3 regions of the Dysgonomonas termitidis genome follow, and region 1 is predicted to be linked to each of the others. Evidence: riboswitches for the same ligand, from Rfam matches in the RefSeq annotation. Region 1 holds a riboswitch; each other region holds the start of a gene.
The links. Region 1 has a riboswitch for cobalamin ahead of pflB (formate C-acetyltransferase). Riboswitches for the same ligand answer to the same signal wherever they lie in the genome.
Positions count from the first base shown of each region.

Region 2: linked by a shared signal. The riboswitch ahead of ACYQ3L_RS14720 (TonB-dependent receptor) and the one ahead of pflB (formate C-acetyltransferase) in region 1 are both predicted to bind cobalamin.
Region 3: linked by a shared signal. The riboswitch ahead of ACYQ3L_RS14405 (cobyric acid synthase) and the one ahead of pflB (formate C-acetyltransferase) in region 1 are both predicted to bind cobalamin.

Region 1 covers NZ_BAAHYD010000001.1:944,614-952,484, reverse strand. Annotated here, with positions in the region: gene ACYQ3L_RS03680 (hypothetical protein) at 1-229, shown strand, start outside; gene ACYQ3L_RS03675 (hypothetical protein) at 235-885, shown strand; gene ACYQ3L_RS03670 (hypothetical protein) at 1,059-1,586, shown strand; gene ACYQ3L_RS03665 (ribonuclease H family protein) at 1,583-1,978, shown strand; gene ACYQ3L_RS03660 (hypothetical protein) at 2,054-2,257, shown strand; gene ACYQ3L_RS03655 (HU family DNA-binding protein) at 2,333-2,599, shown strand; cobalamin riboswitch at 2,686-2,878, shown strand; gene pflB (formate C-acetyltransferase) at 3,346-5,577, shown strand; gene pflA (pyruvate formate-lyase-activating protein) at 5,636-6,352, shown strand; gene ACYQ3L_RS03640 (formate/nitrite transporter family protein) at 6,381-7,169, shown strand; gene ACYQ3L_RS03635 (DEAD/DEAH box helicase) at 7,246-7,871, opposite strand, start outside.
Region 2 covers NZ_BAAHYD010000002.1:2,530,074-2,537,944, forward strand. Annotated here, with positions in the region: gene ACYQ3L_RS14705 (family 20 glycosylhydrolase) at 1-692, opposite strand, end outside; gene ACYQ3L_RS14710 (DUF456 domain-containing protein) at 856-1,350, opposite strand; gene ACYQ3L_RS14715 (cobyrinic acid a,c-diamide synthase CobB) at 1,407-2,705, opposite strand; cobalamin riboswitch at 2,827-3,136, shown strand; gene ACYQ3L_RS14720 (TonB-dependent receptor) at 3,188-5,365, shown strand; gene ACYQ3L_RS14725 (sirohydrochlorin cobaltochelatase) at 5,375-6,301, shown strand; gene ACYQ3L_RS14730 (TonB-dependent receptor) at 6,319-7,871, shown strand, end outside.
Region 3 covers NZ_BAAHYD010000002.1:2,441,889-2,449,759, reverse strand. Annotated here, with positions in the region: gene cbiB (adenosylcobinamide-phosphate synthase CbiB) at 1-862, opposite strand, end outside; gene ACYQ3L_RS14410 (aminotransferase class I/II-fold pyridoxal phosphate-dependent enzyme) at 904-1,920, opposite strand; gene ACYQ3L_RS14405 (cobyric acid synthase) at 1,917-3,485, opposite strand; cobalamin riboswitch at 3,553-3,846, opposite strand; gene ACYQ3L_RS14400 (B3/B4 domain-containing protein) at 3,918-4,580, shown strand; gene ACYQ3L_RS14395 (NAD(P)H-hydrate dehydratase) at 4,833-6,287, shown strand; gene ACYQ3L_RS14390 (M23 family metallopeptidase) at 6,373-7,871, opposite strand, start outside.

The DNA of each region.
Region 1 (7,871 bases):
TATCAGAAATGAATATCAAACATTGATTAAAGATGGCTCCTGCCTCAAAAAAGATGCTGTAATACTTTTGGGTAAGAAGTACGGCATATCAAAAAGCAGTATTGAGATAATTGTCTACAAAAAAGAAATGAATAAAAAGAAGCAATGCCCATCCTGTAATAAGGAGGTATCGAAGTACAAATACCTGAAGAACGACGGGCTTTGCGATAGTTGCAACCTTAAAAAATAGAGATTATGCAGAATAACTGGCCGGAAAAGGATTACAGGCTGGCAGTGCTATTGCGGATATGGTGGTGGATTCCGCTCATATTCGTTATCGCTACCGGAGTGATTAAGGATTGTGCCGGCAATGGAATAGACCCGATGGATGACAGTATCCTTAAAAATACCGGAATTGTCGGGCATGTTATGGTAATGGACAGTACCTATAACGGATTCAGGGTCGTTTATGTGACAGCGGGACCTGTGACGGGAGAAAGGCTTGAAGAAATAAAATCGAGGGAGCATATTACCGGGGCGTTTGAAAGGTTACAGCATGATGCACCCGTCCATTTCGGAAGCCTGCTTGAAACGGATATCTATGACTTTGCTGTCTTTGCAAAGAAATACGACACGGATAAAGACATCAAAATCCACAATATATTCGTAGAAGGCCCACAGAAGAAGAACTTATACCTCGGGCCAAATCCCATGATAGAAAACCCGGCCGTATGGATCGATGAAAATACGGACCAGGGGGTACAGTACCTGAAAAGCGACGATATTTATTTCCTGTATGATAAGCCCGGCAGGATTTACAGGTATTGGAAATGCCGGGGAATCCATTCGATGTCCGCTACCGACGAGCGTTTCAGCCACTTTTCAGAAGACGAAAGGATCCGGTAAAAAAGATATGCCAACCCTGTATATATTGGTAATCCCCGCTAAAAAAATAACAGTAGAAATATTTGTTCCCATAGTTTAAATAAGGTATTTTTGTTTTGATATTTTTGATAAAATGATTGGATTATAGATTATTAACTGATTGCAATAGATTTCATATGAGGTAATTAAGAAGTATGGCAATTGAAACCTCGCAAATCAAATTTGCGGAATCGGAAAAGACGGGGGAACTTATCGGATTTGTATCCCGGCATTCCAAAACAAAGAAACTGAAGGGAGTCCGGGAGAACTCGACATTTGGAAAAAAGATCTGTGTATTATCAGGGGATTTAAAAGGAACAATCATACCCAATATCTTATACGATGTGGAACTTAAAGCGATGCACCGGGGCAATGGATACGTTGTCGTATCGGCCCGGCCCAGGCAATTTAAAGCCCGGATAGAAAAAGTGACCGTACCGAAAGCCATCTACAGGCTGAAAGTCACATTCGGCAACAAGACGGTCTACTTTGACCCGAAGCATGGCAAATCGGATTCAAGCCGTACCCTGGAGGGAGTTCTCGATATATTAGCTTCCCGCGTTGACATAGAGGAGCCGGATTCAGTGCTTGCTGAATTTAAGGAGGAGGGGATAGCGCTTATTAAACAGATGGAAGCCGATGGATTTTTAGTACCGAAGTCGAATAAAAACCAACGGAAATGAAACGTCCATCGAATGGAATAGCTACAGACGCGGCCCATTCCACAAAAAACAAACTGACCCGTTACCGGGGAATCGACCTTAGTACCGGCAGGCAAATCTTCCTGGAGGATTTAGGTAACCAAACGGTGAATATAGGCGAGTTCCTGGGTGTGGTTGCGGCTGTAAAATATATCATCGAAAATGATTTCCATCCCAGGGTTATTTACACAGACAGCATTACGGCTATAACCTGGTTTAACAACAAAAGAACGGCATCAGGGAAGAGAAATACGGAACTGGAGAAAGCCGGGGTCTTTTTGAAAGTGTTTTCTGCAGAAGTAGATAAGATTGATGTATTGCACTGGAAAAATGATTTATGGGGGGAAACTCCGGCGGATTTCGGATGCAAATGATAAGATGTGAATATTGTTAGACCGGTGCTTTCCTGTCTTTCCTGACAGGAAAGCACGCTTATTTTAATGATTACTATGGCAAAGAAAAAATCGGAAATAGATAAACTGGTAAGCTTACCGGAGAAAGAATACCTGGAGCTGCTGGAAGCCCAAATGACTCTCAACGCGTTGAAAATAGCGGGAGTGGAAGAGCTTCCCCTGTATAAGGGTATCAAAAGCATTATAGAAGACGGACGGGTGGAAATACATAATAAGCCCATACAAAAAAGATACAGGTGAAATTAATCTTTATCTTTGTAAGCATCCCGGAACAGAGAAGAAAAAGGGGCCGTATACAAAAACAAATAAAACCGAATGAATAAGAAGCAACTGACAACCCTGGCCGCCAGGAAAGCCGGGGTATCCCAAAAATATATAGCCGACAGCTTAAACCCGGTATTGGAAACTATTATAGAAGTATTGTCCGGAGGGAACAATATCACCATACAAGGTTTCGGGTCATTTCAGGTAAAGACAATGAAGGAACGCAAGTCAAGAAATCCGAAGACAGGAGAGTTGATTGTCCTTCCGGAAAGGAAGGTTGTTAAGTTTAAGCTGGCAAACGGAAACCAGGTAAAATGACCCGCTTTCTATCCTACCTGTACCTGATGCGAATTATTCTTCTAAATTAATTCATATTAATTAGGATTAGTTTTGAAATTTATCCTACCTTTGTCAACTGTTTTGGTGCCACTTTCTGCATTCGTAGATAGTGGTGAAGAGGGAATCAGGTGCAAATCCTGAACAGACCCGCTGCTGTGAGTTCTTAATAGTTTTACACATTCTTATGCCACTGGATAAATCCGGGAAGGCGTGTAAAATGGAACGAGTCAGAAAACCTGCCAGAGCAAATTTTGTCAGGTCTTTTTTGTGTCCTACTTTTTTATACGTGGAAATTACTCTGGTAAAGTCTATGTATCCGGAATACAAAAAAGGATTGTCTAAAGAGGTTTTATGAAGATAAAGCTGTATACGCTTATTATTGTATGTTCATAGTATTAAACCATGCCTAAGTATGGTCTCATGTATGAAATAGTACTATACGATACAAATAATTGCTTATATTCAGATAGTTATATCTTTGACTTCTATTGTCAGAAGACCTGCCAGAATTGATCAATTAAAAAGCTTTCGGGAAATAAGGCTTGAGAACCATAAAAAGATTCTCTCACTACAAGGTGAGGATTCATTATTATTTTTTCTGTTTCCTTAAGTTCCGAGAGCCATGTTTATTCTTTTTTAGAAGAAATTGGGCATGCTTTTTGTGATATATCTATATGTCCGGTTTTTAATTATTGAAACGCCAAGTTGAATTTAAATAATAACAAATGGAAGCATATAAAGATTTTAAAGGGACCAAGTGGAAAGAAAAAATCGATATAAATGATTTTATCTTAAAAAATTATACAGAATATACAGGAGATGAATCTTTCCTGGAAGGCGCAACAGATGCCACTACAAAGCTATGGAATAAGCTAAGCGAGATGTTTAAGGTTGAAAAAGAAAAAGGTGTTTATGACGCTGAAACCAGAATTCCTTCTCAGATCGATGCTTATGGCGCAGGGTATATAGACAAGGATCTGGAAAAAATAGTAGGTGTACAGACAGACAAACCTCTCAAGAGAGCTATCTTCCCTAACGGCGGGCTTCGCATGGTACAGCAAAGCCTTGAAGAATACGGCTACAAACTCGATCCGGTTACAACAGAAATATTTTCCAAATATCGTAAAACTCATAACGAAGGTGTATTTTCGGCATATACCGACAGTATCCGCCGCGCCAGAAGCAACGGCTTATTAACAGGCCTGCCCGATGCATACGGACGTGGTCGTATTATCGGAGACTATCGCCGTATTGCTCTTTATGGTGTAGACAGGTTGATTGCCGAGCGTGAAAAGCGTTACAAGGAATGTGACCCTATCGTTATGACAGATGATCTGATCCGTCTTCGGGAAGAACTGAATTCACAGATACAGGCACTGAAAGCCCTGAAACGCATGGCTGCTGATTATGGATTCGACATTTCAAATCCCGCGACCAATGCTCAGGAAGCTATCCAGTGGACGTATTTTGGTTATCTGGGAGCTATTAAAGACCAGAATGGCGCAGCAATGAGCCTGGGACGTGTGACCACCTTCCTCGATATTTACATCGAACGGGACTTAAAAGATGGCATTATCACAGAGAAAGAAGCTCAGGAGATGATCGACCATTTTGTAATGAAACTCCGTATTGTTCGCTTCCTCCGTACAAACGAATATAATGAACTATTCTCGGGAGACCCTGTCTGGGTTACCGAGTCGATCGGCGGAATGACCAATAACGGGCGTACGATGGTAACCAAAAACAGTTACCGTATGCTGCACACCCTCTATAATTTAGGCCCGGCACCGGAACCGAATCTTACAATCCTGTGGAGCGACCGATTACCTGAGGCATGGAAGAAATACTGTGCGAAGGTATCTATCGATACATCTTCTCTCCAATACGAAAATGACGATCTTATGCGTCCGCAACTGGGAGATGATTATGGTATTGCATGCTGTGTATCGCCAATGCGTATCGGGCACCAGATGCAATTTTTCGGAGCCCGTGCCAACCTGCCGAAAGCATTGCTTTATACTATCAATGGAGGTAAAGATGAGAAAACAAAGGCTCAGGTATTGCCTAAACACTGGGTAGAAAAGATTTCGGGCGATTATCTCGAATTTGACGAAGTATGGGAAAAGTTTGACCGTACCCTCGACTGGGTTGCCGAGACTTATGTGAAAGCACTGAATATTATCCATTATATGCATGATAAATACTCATATGAGGCCCTCGAAATGGCTCTGCATGATGTAGATATCGTACGCACACAAGCCTTTGGCGTATCCGGCCTTTCTATCATCGCGGACTCGTTTGCCGCCATAAAATACGGAAGAGTACGTATTGTAAGGGATGCTGACGGAGATGCGGTAGACTATATACAGGAAAAAGATTATGTTCCTTTCGGAAACAATGACGATAATACAGACCAGTTTGCCATAGATATAGTGGAGACGTTCATGCAAAAAATCCGTAAGCGCAAAATGTATAAAGACGCGATCCCGACCCAGTCGGTATTGACTATCACATCTAATGTCGTTTATGGCAAGAAAACGGGAAATACTCCAGACGGACGCCGCGACGGAACTCCTTTTGCACCGGGTGCTAATCCGATGCACGGACGCGATACCAGAGGAGCCGTAGCATCATTGTCATCGGTAGCTAAACTTCCGTTCGAACATGCAAACGACGGTATATCTTATACATTCGCCATCACTCCTAATACACTGGGTAAGAACCGTGAGGAAGAGGCTCAGAACCTTGCAGGACTGATGGATGGATATTTCTTGCAAACGGGTCATCACCTGAATGTGAATGTGTTCGACCGTCAACTATTGGTTGATGCGATGGAGCACCCCGAGAAATACCCTCAACTCACAATCCGTGTATCCGGTTATGCTGTGAACTTCATCAAGCTGACTAAAGAGCAGCAGCTGGATGTTATAAACAGAACAATTACAACTACGTTCTAATCTCACATAAAGCTAATAAATCAGGCAGTTAGAAATTTTCTGCCTGATTTTCTTCAATATGAAAGGTCGTATTCACTCGTTTGAAACATTCGGCACCAAGGACGGGCCGGGTATCCGCTTTGTATTCTTTATGCAAGGCTGCCCATTGCGCTGTCTCTACTGCCACAACCCTGATACATGGAGGCCAAATGAGGCCAAATATGAACTGACACCTCAACAGGCTTTAGATGAAGTAATAAAAGTAAAAGCATTTGTTAAAGGAGGTGTCACTGTTTCCGGTGGGGAGCCGATGTTGCAGCCGGAATTTGTATTGGAGTTATTCAAACTATGTAAAACCGCAGGGATACATACCGCCATAGATACTTCAGGCTTTCTGTTTAATGACAAGACAAAGGAAGTTTTGTCCTATACCGATCTTGTGTTATTAGATATCAAGCATATAAATCCCGATAAATACAAAGAGCTAACTGCCAGACCTCTTGAGCCTACCCTCAACTTTATAGAGTACCTCGCCGAAATAAATAAACCGGTCTGGTTAAGGTATGTACTTGTCCCTCATTTCACAGATAATGAGGAAGATTTGCATGAGTGGGCCCGGTACGTAAGTCAGTTCAAAAATGTGGAACGCGTTGATATCCTGCCTTTTCATCAGATGGGAATACATAAATGGGAGCAGATCGGACAAGAATACAAGTTGAAAGATATAAACCCTCCATCAAATCAGGAATTGAACAAGGCGGAGGTTATTTTCAAAAGCTATGGACTCAATGTATAATCTCTATTCTTAATTTAAGAGACAAATAATGAAAAACTACAACACTCCGAAAGAAATCACCGCGGAGTTTGCCAATTCAGGCATTTATAAAAGCGATTTGCCATTATCCAAATTCAGTGTGATAGCCATACTCGGAGGAGTATTTATTGCCTTCGGCGGATTGCTCTCGGTTATGGTTGCAGGGGGAATACCCGGAGCAGGTGCAGAAAATCCCGGACTGATTAAGTTTATCGCCGGAGCGCTTTTCCCTGTCGGGCTTATTATAGTATCCATCACCGGAGCAGATTTATTTACCAGTGACTGTACAGCGTTTACACTTCCCCTATTGGAGAGAAGGCTAAAGACTTTTACTCTCATTAAGCTTCTTATCCTCTCTTATCTATTTAACTTTATTGGCTCCCAGGTAGTCGCTTATCTGCTCTCGTCAGGAGTCGGATTATTTGACAAGGACCCCTGGCAACATTACCTGCATCACTATGCAGAAGTAAAGGTAAACCAAGACTTTATGACCGTCCTTATCAAAGGAATCGGAGCCAACTGGCTGGTTTGTCTGGGAATGTGGATGGGATATGCGGCAAAAGATATTATAGGAAAATGTATAGGTATATGGATTCCTGTCATGCTCTTTGTCACTCTGGGTTATGAACACTCCATAGCCAATATGTTCTTTATTCCTGCTGCAATTTATTCGGGTGCGGATATTCTTTGGCGTGATTTTATTCTCCATAATTTAATTCCTGCCACACTGGGCAATCTTATCGGAGGGGCTGTTTTAGTCGGATGTGTCTATTGGTACCTGTACTCAAGAGAAAAATGATCTTCAATATATTAAGATAACAGGCATTTACTTTATAAAGTAAATGCCTGCTTTTTATTCTTATGATTAGTGCCAATCAGTCAATATTCTTTATAACATTCCTCGCCAACTCTATCTTATATCTCTTACCTTTCATTTTTTCATCCTTAATATTAGACAAAAGTGTTTTCACAGCCGGAAAACGGACAGCTACAAAAGAGATAAAGTCTTTCACTTCTATCAGCCCCAGATCGGCTTTATCCAGCTTTCCCTTCTGCAAAAAGAAGCCGACAATATCACTTTTATTCAACTTATTCTTCTTTCCCCCACTCACATAGATTGTTTTGTATCCGGGCTTCTTCGGTAAAGGTTTTCCTGCTTTTAGTTCTAATATATCCGTATTTTCAGGGATGTAGTTCGGAGTTTTATCTTCTTTATACAATACAATATATGCTGTACCGGAAGCATGCATACGAGCTGTACGACCATTGCGATGAACAAATTCACTTTCTTTGGATGGAAGATGGTAATGAATTACATGTTTCATCTCCGGAATATCCAGTCCTCTGGCGGCTAAGTCAGTTGTAACCAAATAATTCAGGCTGCCATTCCTGAATTGAACAAGTATTTTTTCCCTGTCGTCCTGATCCATCCCTCCGTGATAATATCCGGCCTGTATTCCTTTCTTATTCAATAAATCACTGATGCGTTCCGCTACTTCCC
Region 2 (7,871 bases), on a different contig from region 1:
GTACGGACAGATCCCATTTCAGTCAGTTTAGGGTATTTCTTTATCTCGATGCGCCAACCCTGGTCTTCTGTCAGATGCCAGTGGAATTTATTGATTTTAAACATAGCCAGTACATCCAGTTGCTTCTTGAGAAAGTCTACATCGACAAAGTGCCGGCATACATCGAGATGTTGACCTCGGTATTTGAAACGGGGTTCATCTTTCACTGTCACGGCCGGAATATTCCAGGCTATGTTTTTTACCAGAGTAGGGCTTTCTATTTCGGCCGGTAGCAATTGCATAACCGTTTGCATACTGTAGAATAATCCCTGAGGTGTTTTTGCCTGTATGTCTATGCCCTGATTAGTTATGTCTAATGTATATCCTTCGTCGTTGACATCCAGTTCAGGAGTGATACTCAGATCGATATAGCCGGAAGCCGGTTTATCTTTTACCGTTTTGATATCGTAGCCTGTCGAAGCCTTTATCTTTGCGGAAAAATAAGCAGCGACCTTATCTATATCTGCATTACCGGAGACGAAAACTATACTTTTTGAAAGTTTAAAAGTATCCTCCTTTTGTGTCAGTTCTAGCGGGATAGGAGTAATGTTTATACCTTGGTTGTAGGGTTTCTCCACAGTTGGTTCCGTTTCGCTGCACGATGTTATCAGCACCATAGCTGCCAGAGAAAACAAAGGAACGAGTTTTTTCATTAGCATAATGATTTAATTTTAATTAAAGGTTCTCTATAATACATACAAATATAAGCATCGTTTAGCTTAGTTGTATTTTAAAACTGTTAATTAACATTTGGAAAGTATACCGTCTCAAATGTTAAAACCTGAGAAGGCTACCTATACAGACTCTATAAAAGCTTCAGAAAAAGATACCAATTACCTCTTTAAAAAAGTAAAAAGCAAGAATGAAAGCTACAGCCAGTTTCATTACTGTTCCGGCCATAAATCCAATGAAGGCTCCAAATCCGGCTTTAAGAGCGGGTTTCGGTTCTTTGCCGTCTATCAGTTCTCCGATGAAAGCTCCTAGAAATGGGAAAAGGATGATACCGAAGGGTTGAAGAAAGAACAGACCGAAGATAATTCCTATTGCACTACCCCAAATACCTTTCTTTCCTCCGCCGAATTTCTGGGTACCCCATATAGGGATATAAAAATCCAGTATCTGTACAATGATGACAACAATGGCCCATATGATTAGAAACCGGGAGGAAAATTCAACCTTCGATGTGAGGTGTAACAGGAAAATACCTGCATAACTGAGCGGAATGCCCGGCAATACGGGTACGATACAGCCGATTATACCCGTGATAATGAGTATCGCGCCTATTATGGTAAGAATAATATCTATAGCCATCCGTTATATATTTCTACAAATATAGTAACTAAATGGATGCCTAATAGTCACCGGTTTTAAAATAAGTCCATCAGGTTATCCATATCTGCCCAGTACAGATGCGTGTAACCTGCGATGACATTCTTATAGCGCAATAGTTTGGTATCTGTGGGTTGCCCTTTGGCTGTGTATTGTTGTACAACGCTTTGTTGTTCGCTTTTTATGGAAGAATAGTGGAATTCGTGTCCTTTGAGTAATACGCCGTTATATTCGAATTGCCTGTAACCCAGTTTGAGCCTCATATTCTCCATTGTGGCTTTTTGGTCGAAAATATTTACCATCGCGTATTCAGTACCGTCTTCATCGGAAATGGATGATGAAAGGTACATCATGCCACCACATTCGGCGAGTGCTTTACCTCCGGCTTCAACGTAATGGCAGATACTGTCCTGCATCGTCCGGTTATTATTTAATTCGCTAAGATATAACTCCGGGTATCCTCCGGGCAGATAGACAAAATCAGATTCAGGCAGATGCTTGTCGTGCAGCGGGCTGAAATAAGACACAGCGCCTATCCTTTTCAGGTATTCCATATTTTCATGATACATGAAGTTAAAAGCCGCATCACGGGCTACGCTTATCCTTAACCCCTGTAAGGGTACGTTAATTTCTTTTATTACTCCTGCATCCGATTCTCTTTTTGCTGTAACGGACAGTAGCCTGTCTATGTCTATATGTTTTTCTATCAGGGCAGCAGCCTTGTCGGCGAAATCATCGAAGCGGTATTGTTCGTCGATATTCAATCCCAAATGGCGGGACGGTATTTCTATATCAGTATTTTTAGGCAGATAGCCCAATGGCTCAAGTCCTGCATCGTGGCAGGCATCTTTTAAGAAATTGTAGTGGCTTTCGGAAGCTACAAAATTGAATATGACGCCTGTAATATTTATCTTATCGGAGAAATTCTTGAAGCCATAGAGCAGGGCCGCTGCCGAATAGGCCATCGATTTTGCATTCAGGACTAATATGACAGGTATATCCAGTTTCTCTGCTATTTGCGCGCTGCTTCCATTCATGCGGTCGTATCCATCGAATAGCCCCATGACACCTTCGGTGATACAGACATCTTTATCCGACGAATATTTATTATACAAATACTTTATATGGCTTTCCGACGATAAGAACAGGTCGAGATTGACAGATTCCTTTCCTGCCGCCAGGACGTGATATTTCGTATCTATATAATCCGGCCCGCATTTAAAGGGTTGTATGTTCAGCCCTCTGTTCCGGAGTGCTCTTAATAAACCTAAAGTAACTGTAGTTTTACCGGAGCCGGAAGCTATCGCCGAGATAAGGAAATTGGATGTATATGTCATGATTCTTCTTTTTCTTCAGCAAAAGTATAAAATATGGGATATGAAACCCGTATCGGTGTATAGAAAATAATATACTTGCAAATTATTTCCTTAAATACTTTTTTCTGATATTTAAAAAAATTAACTTTGCTGCCGCTAAGGTGATGTAAACAGACATCCGTCTTTTACATAAAAAGGGAATCCGGTTAAATTCCGGAACAGTGCCCGCTACTGTAAGCTCTATTCAGTTAACAGTTAACAGTCATCAGTTAACAATGTTTCTGAAAAAAGTCTTTGAACAAGACCAAATACCACTGATTGAAAGTTATCATGCATCAGTCAACTGTTATCAATTCTTTGTTGACTGTTAACTGCTCACTGTTAACTGAATGTCGGGAAGGCCGTTCAGAGATGGAGTAAGTCAGGAAACCTGCCTAGCATACAATAAATTAAATATTCTCGGGGCCAAGAATATAATTACTAACATTATACTTCGCATTTTAATGAGAAAAAAAGTATTGGTTACAGCCATCCTGTGCTGTATTGTAAGCATGGCATTTGCCCAAATGACCTTAAAGGGAAAAGTCGTGGATGAAAATGAGAACCCTGTTGCGGGTGCCAGTGTATGGATCGAATACACCACACTGGGAACTTCGACGGACGAGAACGGAGAGTTTAGTTTGCAGAGAGTACCCGAAGGAAAACACACTTTAAGAGCATCTGCTCTCGACTACAATGGAGATAAGATTGATGTTGCTTCATCCCGGGGTGATATCTTATTTATCTTAAGGAAATCACCTCTAAAGTTAAATGAAGTAGTAATTACAGGTACAGGTACGCACAACAGACTAAAGAATACCCCTGTAGCAATGGATATGATTACCAAAAAGGAACTGGAGAATATCAATATTCCCACATTCGATAATGCCATGATGGCTGTCAGCCCGTCATTTTCTTTCATGACCACGGCTATGGGTTCTTATATGCAGATGAACGGATTAAGTAATCGTTATATACTTGTATTGGTAGATGGGAAAAAGCTTGCAGGAGATGTGTCGGGTAATACAGACCTGTCGCGGATAAACATGAAGAATGTAAAGCGTATAGAGGTGCTTAAAGGTGCGGCATCGGCATTATACGGATCGGAAGCAATGGGAGGAGTTATTAATATTATTACTGAAAATCCTAAAGAGTCAGTATTTATCACATCCGATACCCGTTATGCCGGATATGGACAATTTTCACAGGCTATAAACGCTGATGTAAATTACAAATGGTTTTCATCTTCAACATCCTTTCAGCGTAACCAGAGCGATGGCTGGCAGTTAAACACGCAGGAGACATCGGGTGATAAGCTGATAGATACAGATAAAATGGCCGTGAATACAAATTATTCTGATGTGGTGAGCCAGAAATTCACTGTGAGGCCGAATAAATCCCTAAGCATATACGCAGAAGGAAGCCTCTATGACAAGAAGCTGAAAAGGCCTGTATCGTCATATGCGTATGATATGAAATATGAAGATTATAATATAAGTGCGGGAGCAAGGTATCTCCTTAAAGATCTGGCTGTAATCACACTGGATTTATATACCGACAATTTTGAATATTACCGTGAATATATCAAGGATGATGGTAATTATAAAAACGGGGATGAATCGAAGGAAAGAAGACAGAAATATTATGACGCTAACCTGAAAGGCATATTCAGCTTAGGTAAATACAATCGCCTTTCGGTAGGAACGCAATATCAGTTGGATTATATTGAAAGTCAGTCGGATACAAAAGATGGTTCGAGAGATGTATATACATATTCGGTATATGCGCAGGATGAGATAAAGCTGCTGGATAGCAGGCTGCAATTCGTGCCCGGCTTCCGCTATGTTTATAATGAAGCATTTGGAAATAGGTTTACGCCGAAGTTGTCGGGAATGTATTCACTCGATCATTTCAATTTCAGGGCGTCTTATTCGGCCGGATTCCGCGCTCCGGATATGAAAGAATTATATACAAGAACCATAACGCGTTCTACACTAAGTCTTGGTAATTCCGGTCTGAAGCCGGAATCATCCAATTATTACTCATTGAATACCGAATATCACAACGATTTTCTGACAGTCTCTGTTACAGGATATATCAATCGGATAAAGAATATTATCCAGACAAGGGATGTTACCGAAACGATAACCCAAGATGAAAAGAATGAAGGGATAAAGAAAAAACAGGAATACACCAATTCATCCAGAGCCCGTGTAAACGGATTCGAAACCTCCGTGAATTCATACCTTGGTGCGGGACTCAGTATAGGGCTGGGTTATAGTTATGTAAATTCCAAGGATTACGATACAGGTAAGCCGTTGGTGCGTTCCAGCAAGCATATCGGTACAGGAAATGTAAACTGGAATAAAAAATGGTGGATTGTAGATTCGAACATAAACTTTAACGGACGGATACAAAGCAGCCGTTATATGGGAGATAAAGATCCCGCGCGCGCATATAATCAATGGAACGTGGCGACCCGCCATCGTTTGAAGAATTTCAACGGTTTTGTTGTAGAACCGGGCTTCGGTATCGAAAATATTTTTGATTTCGTGGACGACAAGCCTTTCGGGGCAAATTACGCTACACTGTCCCCCGGACGGGTCTTTTATGTGAGTTTGTCTCTAAAGTTCAGTAAATAATCTGGATATATGAAAAATATTTTAGCAACTATACTATTATATATTGCAGTATTACCGGTTCTTGCCCACGGAGGCGGAAATTATGAACACTCCGATTTCTTCAAGACGATGAAGCCGGGAGATAAGGCTGCTATTCTGATGGTGCATTTTGGAACTACACATGCCGATACCCGTGAACTGACCATAGATGCACTGAATGATAAAGTGAGGAAAGAATTTCCTGAAGTGGAACTGCGTGAAGCTTATACCTCGCGCATAATTATCAAACGCTTAGGCGAACGGGGTATAAACAAACAGAATCCGTTAGAGGCTTTGAAACAATTACATTCAGATGGATATACTCATATTTTGATACAGGCATCTACGATTATCGACGGAGTGGAAATGGAGTCACTGGACAAGAATGTGGCCGAAATAGAACCCTTATTTAAAGATATACGCGTAGGTAATCCCTTGCTTTATACCCCTGAGGATTATGAAAAGGTGACAGAAATACTGACAGACGATACTGACGGTAAGATAGCTTATGTCTGGGTAGGACACGGAACATACGATGCAACTACGGCTCAATATGCAATGCTTGATTACATGCTGAAAGCCAAGGGTCATAAAAATCATTTTGTAGGTACGATAGAAGGGTATCCCGCTTTCGAAGACATGCTGGCGCAGCTGAAAGCTTCGGGGCTCAAGAAAGTTGTGCTGACTCCTCTTATGTTTGTGGCTGGTGAACATGCAAAAAATGATATTGCCGAAGACTGGAAGAATGATTTGGAAGAAGAAGGATTCACTGTGGAACTACAGTTGAAAGGCTTGGGGGAAAATCCAGCGATACAGGACTTGTATATTTCCCATCTCAAATTTAAAACCGGTCACCGTAAAATCGGGATAATGAAGAAAAAAGCCATCTATGAAGTTACGGGGGAAGTAATGCATTAATAAAAGACAAAAAACAAATGAAAAAATATCTATATATAATCATCGGTACCATGATGATAGGCAATGTATTTGCCCAAAATAAAACTATGACAGACACGATCTTCTCTATTCGGGAAGTAGAAGTTGTGGGTACTAATCTGAAAAAGAACGAAGTAGGCAAACTCAACGTACCTCTCCAATATTTGCCGCTTTCTGTAACTACAGTATTGGCAAATACCCTGGATATGAGAGGTATCGTGAATATGCAGGATGCTGTAAAGTTCTTGCCTAACACCCGTATGCGTACTACCTATGGTGCATATCAGCAATTTGAAGTTCGGGGATTCGACTATACACCGATTATGATAGATGGAGTGAGGGACGAGCGTACTTCTATTACTAATTCTGCTCCCTTACCCGATTTGTCTTCGGTAGAGTCTATCGAATTGCTCAAAGGTCCGGCTTCTGTTCTGTACGGCCATTCTACAGTCGGTGGTGTTCTGAACGTAATCAGAAAAGCACCGACATCAAAGAATACATTGAATGCCCTGATGAGTTATGGGTCATGGGATAATAAGAGGGCTATGATTGATTTTGGAGGAAAATTTTTCGGGCCGTTCAATTACAGGGCTGTCGTTAACTGGTCGGATAACGAAGGTTACAGATATACCAACGACAAACGTTTCTCCGGCTATTTCGCTTTGGGCGGACAATTGGATGCTAAGCAGGAACTGGATATACGGGCCGGTTTTAACCGTGACTGGTATGGAACGGAGATTGGCCTGCCCCAGTTTATGGCGAATGATATTTATAATGCTGATGGTAGTAAATATTTGTCGAAAGGGGATATGCTTCCCGGTCTGAACAGGCGGTGGAGGTACAACAATGAATCTGATTTCATGATAAATAACGGCTCGAATATCTCTGTCCGCTATAGTAATAAGGTATCGGAATCATTGAAGATTGAAAACAGACTGGCCTATAATTACGATAATATAGACTACTTCAGTACCGAAACTTTGACATATCGTGAAAGTGGAGAGGATAAGCCTATATACGATCATCATTATATAAGAAAGAGTAAAGACGGATTACGTGACTCTACAGTCTATATTCAACTTGATACGGTACAGCTCACATATCCATTACGTTTTGCTTATACAGTGCATGTGATAAACGAACAGCTTGAGGCATCGGGGAAAATTGAGTTTGACAACGGTATGAAATATAATTATTTGGGAGGATACAATTTCGTTTATTTTCATCGCAATACTTATCGTGGTTATGGAGGTACAAATCCTCAAACAAACAAGACTTATCAACTTTCTGATTTAATTGACGGGCCCGGCCTGAACTCTAAAGTCCCTGTTTATAATCCTCACAGTATGGGATATATGGACCCTCATTTTAGTGCAGGAACCGCGACACGTAATATTACAAATGGTGTTTATCTTCAGAACTTACTGGAACTCTCGAATCAGTTTAAAGTGATGGTTTCCGGCCGTTTCGATCATTTTTTGTTTAAAACAGCCACAGCCACAATAAATCCAATATCTAAAGAACGGAAATATTCAGATCAACCTGAATTCGA
Region 3 (7,871 bases), on a different contig from region 1:
TTTTCATGTCGGCGGTAGTCAATTCTTTTTCTTTATAACCTATATAGGGCTTATCTACCAGTTCTCCAAAATAGGTATTGGGACCCCCGAAACGACAATCCAGAATCCCAGCCAAAGCGGCTTCGGGATAACCCGAGTTGGGGCTGGCATGCTGTCCTCCGAACTTTTCGATAAACGGAAACAATGAAAGTCTTCCGCTAACTATGATCATCAGTAGAGAGGTAAGACGGGCGGGAATATAATTGGCGGCATCATCGATCCGCGCAGCCCAGCAACCGAATTCTTTATATCGCTCATTCTTATAACCTATCATCGAATCCAGCGTATTTATCATCTTATAGGCAAACATACCCGGAACTCCCAGTATCATATACCAGAATAGTGGAGCTATAACTCCATCGCTCAGGTTCTCGGCCAGGGTTTCCAATGCTGCCGTACGGATCTGCTGCGGTGACAGGTTAGATGTATCGCGTCCTACAATACGTGCAACCTGTATCCTGCCCTCTTCTACCGATGAATCTACTGCGATAAACACTTTCTTTACTTCATCAATGAGCGTTTTTCCGGCAAGGCAATAAAACACAATGATTGTAGAAAATACGATGGAAAGCCAGGGGTAAATATCATTTAGGCCCTCAATTATAAAATAAATAAGGAAATAGCAGGAAAGAATAAGGACTATGGAAAATAATCCTCCTTTCAGCATTTTGCTTTTCCCCTTATTCAATATTTTTTCGCCCCATGCTATTATCTTACCCTTTGCTACCACTGTATGCGGCAGCCAGGCAGGATCACCGATGAGTTTATCGATAATCCATCCCAAAAGCAGGGGGAGCAGAATATATAGCAGATTCAAATCCATACAAGTAACGGCCCCTAGCCTCCAAAGGGGGAAACCCCTCTTCAGGAGAGGTCTGTAAGGGCATTTTTTATTGCATTAATTAATATTATATTCTCCTCAAACGACTGTGTGGCAATACGAAAATAATGCTCATCCAGCCCGTAAAAATTGGCAGCATCGCGAATTAAAATCCCATGCTTGTCTATAAGATACTTTTTCAACATGGATGCCTTCCCATCTTCAAATTTACACAAAAAGAAATGTGTATCAGTAGGTTGTACAAGAAATTTTTCTATTTTCCCTAAAGATTCCTGTAATTGTTTTGTTTCTCGCAGATATTCATTGATGTTTATTGTCTCCAGACCGCCATTCAACAAGAATTTTCCGGCTTCAACCGCTAATCCGTTTACAGACCACGGCATACGGTATTTTGCTACCTGAGCCAAAGTATCCGCATGTGCCGTAATATACCCCAGGCGCAGTCCGGGTATGGCAAAATGCTTTGTCATGGAATGCAATAATATCACATTCTTATATTGCGCAGCTTCTTCAATATCAAATAAGTCCCTGATTGTGAAATGCTCATACGACTGGTCGATAACAATATATTGAGACGGATGATTTTCAATATATGCTTTCAGTATATTTTTATCCGTTACCGTACCCGTCGGATTGTTCGGATTGCAAAGCCATACCAAACCCGCATCCTGAGGTACTTTATCAAGAGATGCTGACCAGTATATTGTATGATTGTTGATAATTGCGGCATCGCCATATTCACTGAAAGTAGGGTATATTATAGCCGATTTGGCATTATTAAACGCCTGAGCGATCAGATAAATAGCTTCTGTCGCCCCATTGGTTACACATATATTACCCGTATTAACCTTGTATTTCTCAGCCAACAATTCAACCAGAGAGGATGCACCGGGTTCGGGATAAGAATGTATAGCACTGATATGAGCACATAGATGATTCTGCAAGGCGGATAAATCCTGCCCGCTGCGTATATTGGAACTGAAATTGCTTACAATCTTCTTTCCGTGAGTATATATATCATCGCCGTGTCCGTCAATCATTGCCACCTCCCCCAACCCCCTTCCGACAGAGGGGGCTTTTGGTCAATACCATCCTCTGTTACCTCCCCATTTTGGGGGAGGCAGGAGGGGGTGATTATCTTATACACCAGTTCCATATCTACATGCTTACGCACATGGTCGGCAAGTTTATCGTATTGTTCTTCCTTAAACGCCTTGAAGTCGAATGGCACATCGGACAACTTTGCGGCATAAGGAGCTAACAGATAATCTATGACAGCCCCATTATCAAGAATACCATGTATATATGTACCAAAACATTTCTCATTCAGGAAATAGCCGTCAGTACGGCCGCCTTCCAGCTTATTCAGCAGCGAAAGACCTGCATTCCCGACAGGGACAGTCGCCCCCATATGTATCTCATATCCTTCGCAAACAGTATCAGAACCAAGAAAAGAAAACTTCACCTGACGGGTCACTTTCTCCCCTTCCATCTGCGTAGTTACAGGCAGCAAGCCCAATCCGGGCAGGCGCTCAATATTGCTTTCCACATGATTGGGGTCACATACCTCCTGCCCCATTATCTGATAACCACCGCAGATGCCTACTACCGTAGCTCCGTTCTTATGTGCTTTCACAATACTTTGTGCTACACCGTTGCGACGCAGTTCGTACAGGTCGGAAAGAGTACTCTTACTTCCGGGAACAAGCACAATATCCGCCTTTTCTATTTCATCCGTATTATTGGTATAATACAGATGTACGCGGGGATCACGTTCCAGCACATTGAAATCGGTAAAGTTGGATAAATGACGAAGCAGGATAACAGCCACATTCACCTTGCCATGTGTTGCCTGCAAGTTCTTGGTTTGCAGCATCACTGAATCTTCCTCTTCAATATATATATCCTTATAATAAGGTACCACCCCGATAACAGGAATACCGCACAAGTCTTCAATCATTTTCACTCCCGATTCGAAAAGCCTGATATCACCCCGGAACTTATTGATAAGGATACCTTTCACATACCTGCGCTCTTCCTCAGTAAGTAACATTACAGAACCATACACCGAAGCGAACACTCCGCCCCTGTCTATATCCGCTACCAATATTACATTAGCCCCGGCATGTATCGCCATCGGCATATTCACAAGGTCCACAGCCCGCAGATTGATTTCGGAGATACTGCCCGCCCCTTCCATTACAATAGGGTTGTACCGCCGGGCCAGACGGTCGAATGCATCATTTACTTCCTTCCGTAATTCTTCGCGCCCTTCCACCCTGAAATACTCATAAGCATGCTGGTTTCCCACCGGTTTGCCATTCAACACGACCTGACAGACCTTATCAGTCGTAGGCTTCAGCAACAAAGGATTCATATCGGTATGGCAGGGAACACCCGCAGCCTCGGCCTGAACGGCCTGCGCACGTCCTATTTCAAGCCCTTCGGGGGTAGCATATGAATTGAGAGCCATATTCTGCGCCTTGAATGGAGCCGGCTGATAACCGTCTTGCAGAAATATGCGGCAAAAGGCCGATGTAATAATACTTTTACCTACATCACTGCCTGTTCCCGCAAACATGATGGGATTGAGCCTTTTCGTCATTATTTTAGATCCTCTGATATTTTAGTTCTTATGTATTTTAATACACCCCTGACCCCGGGGATATAAAAACCGAATATTTTGTCCGGCAGGTTTCCTGACTTGCTCCATCTTTGAACGGCCTTCCCATTTTCAGTAAACAGTTAGCAGTTATCAGTAAACAGTCAAAAAAACTGTTAACTGATTACTGTATCACTGATTACTGTGAAACAGTGGTATTTGGTATTGCTCAAAGACTTTTTTCAGAAACATTGTTAACTGAATAGAGACCACAGTAGCGGGCACTGTTCCGGATTCTGACCGGATTCCCTTTTCATGTAAAAGACGAGTATCTGTTTACATCACCAAAACAGTTACAAAGATAGCTTTTTATTGAGGTTATACAATACGAAAATTGTAACTTTGAAATTCTGTTAATCGAGATATATTATTAGAATGATAGAAATAAAGGTGTCGGAGGAAATAAGGAAATCCTGCCCCGCTTTTGCCGGAGCAGCCATTTGTGCCAAAGTAAAGAATACCCCTCACAATGAGGAATTATGGAAACTCATAGATAACTGTGTCGCTGAATACAAGGCAAATCACCAGATAGAAGATATAAAGAAGAATCCGGCTATCGCCGCTACCCGTGCAGCATATAAAAAGTTCGGAAAAGACCCGAACCGCTACCGTCCATCGTCTGAAGCCCTTTGCCGCCGAATAGTCAGAGAATTGCCCTTGTATCAGATAGATACACTGGTAGACCTCATTAATCTGGTTTCTATCCGTACAGGTTATTCTATCGGAGGATTCGATGCAGATAAGATAAAAGGCAACACGCTGACATTAGGTGTCGGGATGACCGATGAACCCTATGAAGGGATCGGGCGGGGTATGCTGAATATTGAAGGAATCCCGGTATATCGCGATGCTACCGGTGGTGTGGGAACACCGACAAGTGACAATGAGCGGACAAAGATAGAACTAAGCACAATAAGTTTTCTGGCTATTATAAACGGATATAGCGGAAAAGAGGGTTTGGATGAAGCCGTAAAATATATGCAATCCTTACTGAAAGATTTTGCAGATTCGGATGGCGGGGAAGTTATTTTCTTTTAGTCAATTTTTTGTAAGGAATCATTTAGAACTTTATCTATACTAAATAAGTTATATAAATAAAATTTGAAAGTTATATGAGATACGAGTAGACAAGACACGAGATACAAGTTGATGACTGTTTACTGTTCACTGCTGACTGTTTACTGAAAAGTGTAAAGTTTGTCAAGTTTTAACAAGTCGTAATTTTAAAATAATAAGTCATCAGCTACTGTTTACTGCTGATTGTTAACCGATAATATAAACCTTTGATATATGAAAATACTAACAGGCGCACAAATAAAGGAAGCTGACCGGCATACTATCGAAAATGAACCTATCAGTTCGATAGAATTAATGGAAAGAGCGTCCAATTCCATCGCACAATGGATATGCAACAATGTAGAGAAAGATTATCCCCTGCTCTTCCTTACCGGAAAAGGTAACAACGGTGGTGACGGACTGGCCGTAGCCCGTATCCTGTACCATGCAGGATACAACTGTTCTGTGCATATGGCATTTGATAAAGAACAACTCACCGAGGAGTGCAGATATAATCTGGAGCGCCTGCCCTCCGGCGTCACCAGCAGTGATTTAGAGAATATAAGCGGGAATACTGTCATTATCGACGCCCTGCTGGGTACGGGAGTAAAAGGGGCAATAAAAGAACCTTTATTGCCCATCATCGACAAAGTAAATTCTTTGCGAAACAGTGTTATATCTATCGATTTACCCTCCGGCATGATCAGTGAATACGGAAACAAAAATCAAAAGATTATTAAAGCCGGCATAACCCTGACCCTTGAATTTCCCAAACTGGCGATGTTATTGCCCGAAGCCGGGGAATACTGCGGAGAAATCAAGATATTACCGATTGGACTCAGTTCACAATACATATCCAATGAAGAAACCTCCTATCATTATATAGCGCCCGGTTTCATCGGGGAAATAAAGCAGACAAGGGATAAATTCGCTCACAAAGGAACTTACGGACATGCCTTGCTCATCTGTGGGGCGAGAGGAATGGCCGGAGCCGCAATACTGGCGACAGGCTCGGCTTTGCGCTCAGGTTGCGGACTGGTAACCACACACATTCCTGCCGAAGAACGGTATGCCGTAAATATGGTGTATCCATCCGCCATACTAAGCCTAGATGACGAATCTTATTTTTCCGGCCTGCCTGCAAATGCTTCCAAATATTCATCCATAGGTGTCGGTTGCGGATTGGGACAAGCCCCGCAAACAGCCGATGCTCTCAAGCAATTACTGGTTTCGGTCTATAAACCGGTTGTGATAGACGCCGACGCACTGAATATTATATCGGATCACTACAAGATGAGGCATAATATTCCCGCCGGTTCTATCCTTACACCGCATATCGGAGAACTGAAAAGGCTGATCGGGGAATGGACCAGTGAAGAGGAAAAAATAGAACAGGTGAAAAGGCTTGCCGCCAATCTTAAATCCGTCATCATTGTAAAAGGGGCTCATAGCATGGTCTGTTTGCCGGACGGCAACTGCTATTTCAACTCTACAGGCAACAGCGGCATGGCAAAAGGCGGTAGCGGCGATGTACTCACCGGTTATATTACAGGCCTGCTGGCACGCGGGTATAGTAGTGAGCACGCTGCTATCTTAGGCGTATATATGCATGGTCTGGCCGGAGATAAAGCGGCTAAAAAATATGGAACGGAGGGAATGAATAGCAGGGATTTGATAAAATATTTATGAATTTCAAGATTTCAGGTTTCAAAATCTCAAGATTAGTTCTTCTGTAATTTTGAAATCTTGAAACTTGAAATCTTGAAATTAACCCCTAATATTTGAATTCATATTCATAACTACTCTCATTCCCGCAGGCATCGGTAGCGGTGAATACCAATTTATGGGTTTGCCCCCGTGTCAAACGTTTCGGATCGAATTTGTAGGTATAAACAGGAGATTTCACATCATTCTCAAACAGTGCAAACGCTCCGTCGATAGTTCCACGATAAGAAGCAATACCGCTTTTATTATCTGATAGTCTTATCTTTATTTCTCCTTTAGCTACCCATTTGGCAGGGAGTACAGGAGTGATGGTGGGAGCCTCGGTATCAATCGCGACAGCATAGGTATCACCCAATTCCCTGATACGAGCGGTAACAGCGCCATTGTTGTACTTACCACCTATCCAGGATTCACGGCTGCCGGTGATGCGTACGATACCGTACCGGGATTTGTTGGTCATACTGTCTTTGGTCATCTTGATGGTTATATCGCAGGATTTATCAAGTGGGACATAACTATCGTTGACCTCATAGATGGCAGACATATAATTCTTTGACATGGTTCTCTTCAGATTGAAGCACAGGTCTTTATACAGTGACCCGCCGGCAATGGAAATAGAGAACATATTGCCTTCATAATGGTTATCCTTGTCCCATGCCATTAGTTGTGTACAGTCTTTCCGCCGGGGGATATCCTGCTTTTTGCCGTACACATCGAAAGAATGAGTCGTCTTGTTGCCATAGAGGTCTTCGAGTTCGTATTTCAGCTTGTACACCTTTTCCTCGTTTATGTCGATATAACCATTATTGATGGTCTTATATATAGACAGCTTATTGCCCGGCTCAATAAATGACTTCTGATAGAAACTCTTTTTACGGGACCAATAGTCGAAATCGATCATACTGTTTATCATCCTCGTATTTCTGAAGTCTACAGATGATATATCCGAAGAGAATATCTCCTTACCGTCGCAGAACAGGCGTACTATCTTTACCCCGTATATATTGCTTGTTCCTGTCATACGGTCGTTTGCATAAACACCTATACCGATCTTTCCCCATACCTTTATTGAATCGGGAACTACTTTCGCGCCTTTCTTCCCCGGTGTTGCTCCAACAATACGACGAAAGGGTTCATAACCATTATTGACCACACCTTTGCCCTCCACGGGATAAACAGCAAAGCCTTTTACTACAGGTGGAACATTATCCTCTATCTGACCCTTATAATACTCAAGTGCATCGAGAGCCAACTGGCTTTCTGTATCTCTTATCTCGAAATGTACATGAGGTCCGCCGGAAGAACCGGTGTTACCGCTATAAGCAATCAGATCTCCTTTCTTAACGGGAAATACCGATTGATCCAATGAAAGATCTACCCTGTAAGACTCCTGCTCATATTGTTTCTCTTTTACATACCCGGCAATCTTCGGAGCAAATTTCTCAATATGACCATACACGCTTGTCTGCCCATTAGTATGAGTCACATAAATTGCCAATCCGTAGCCCGAAGGAGATACGGATATACGCGATACATATCCGTCTGCAA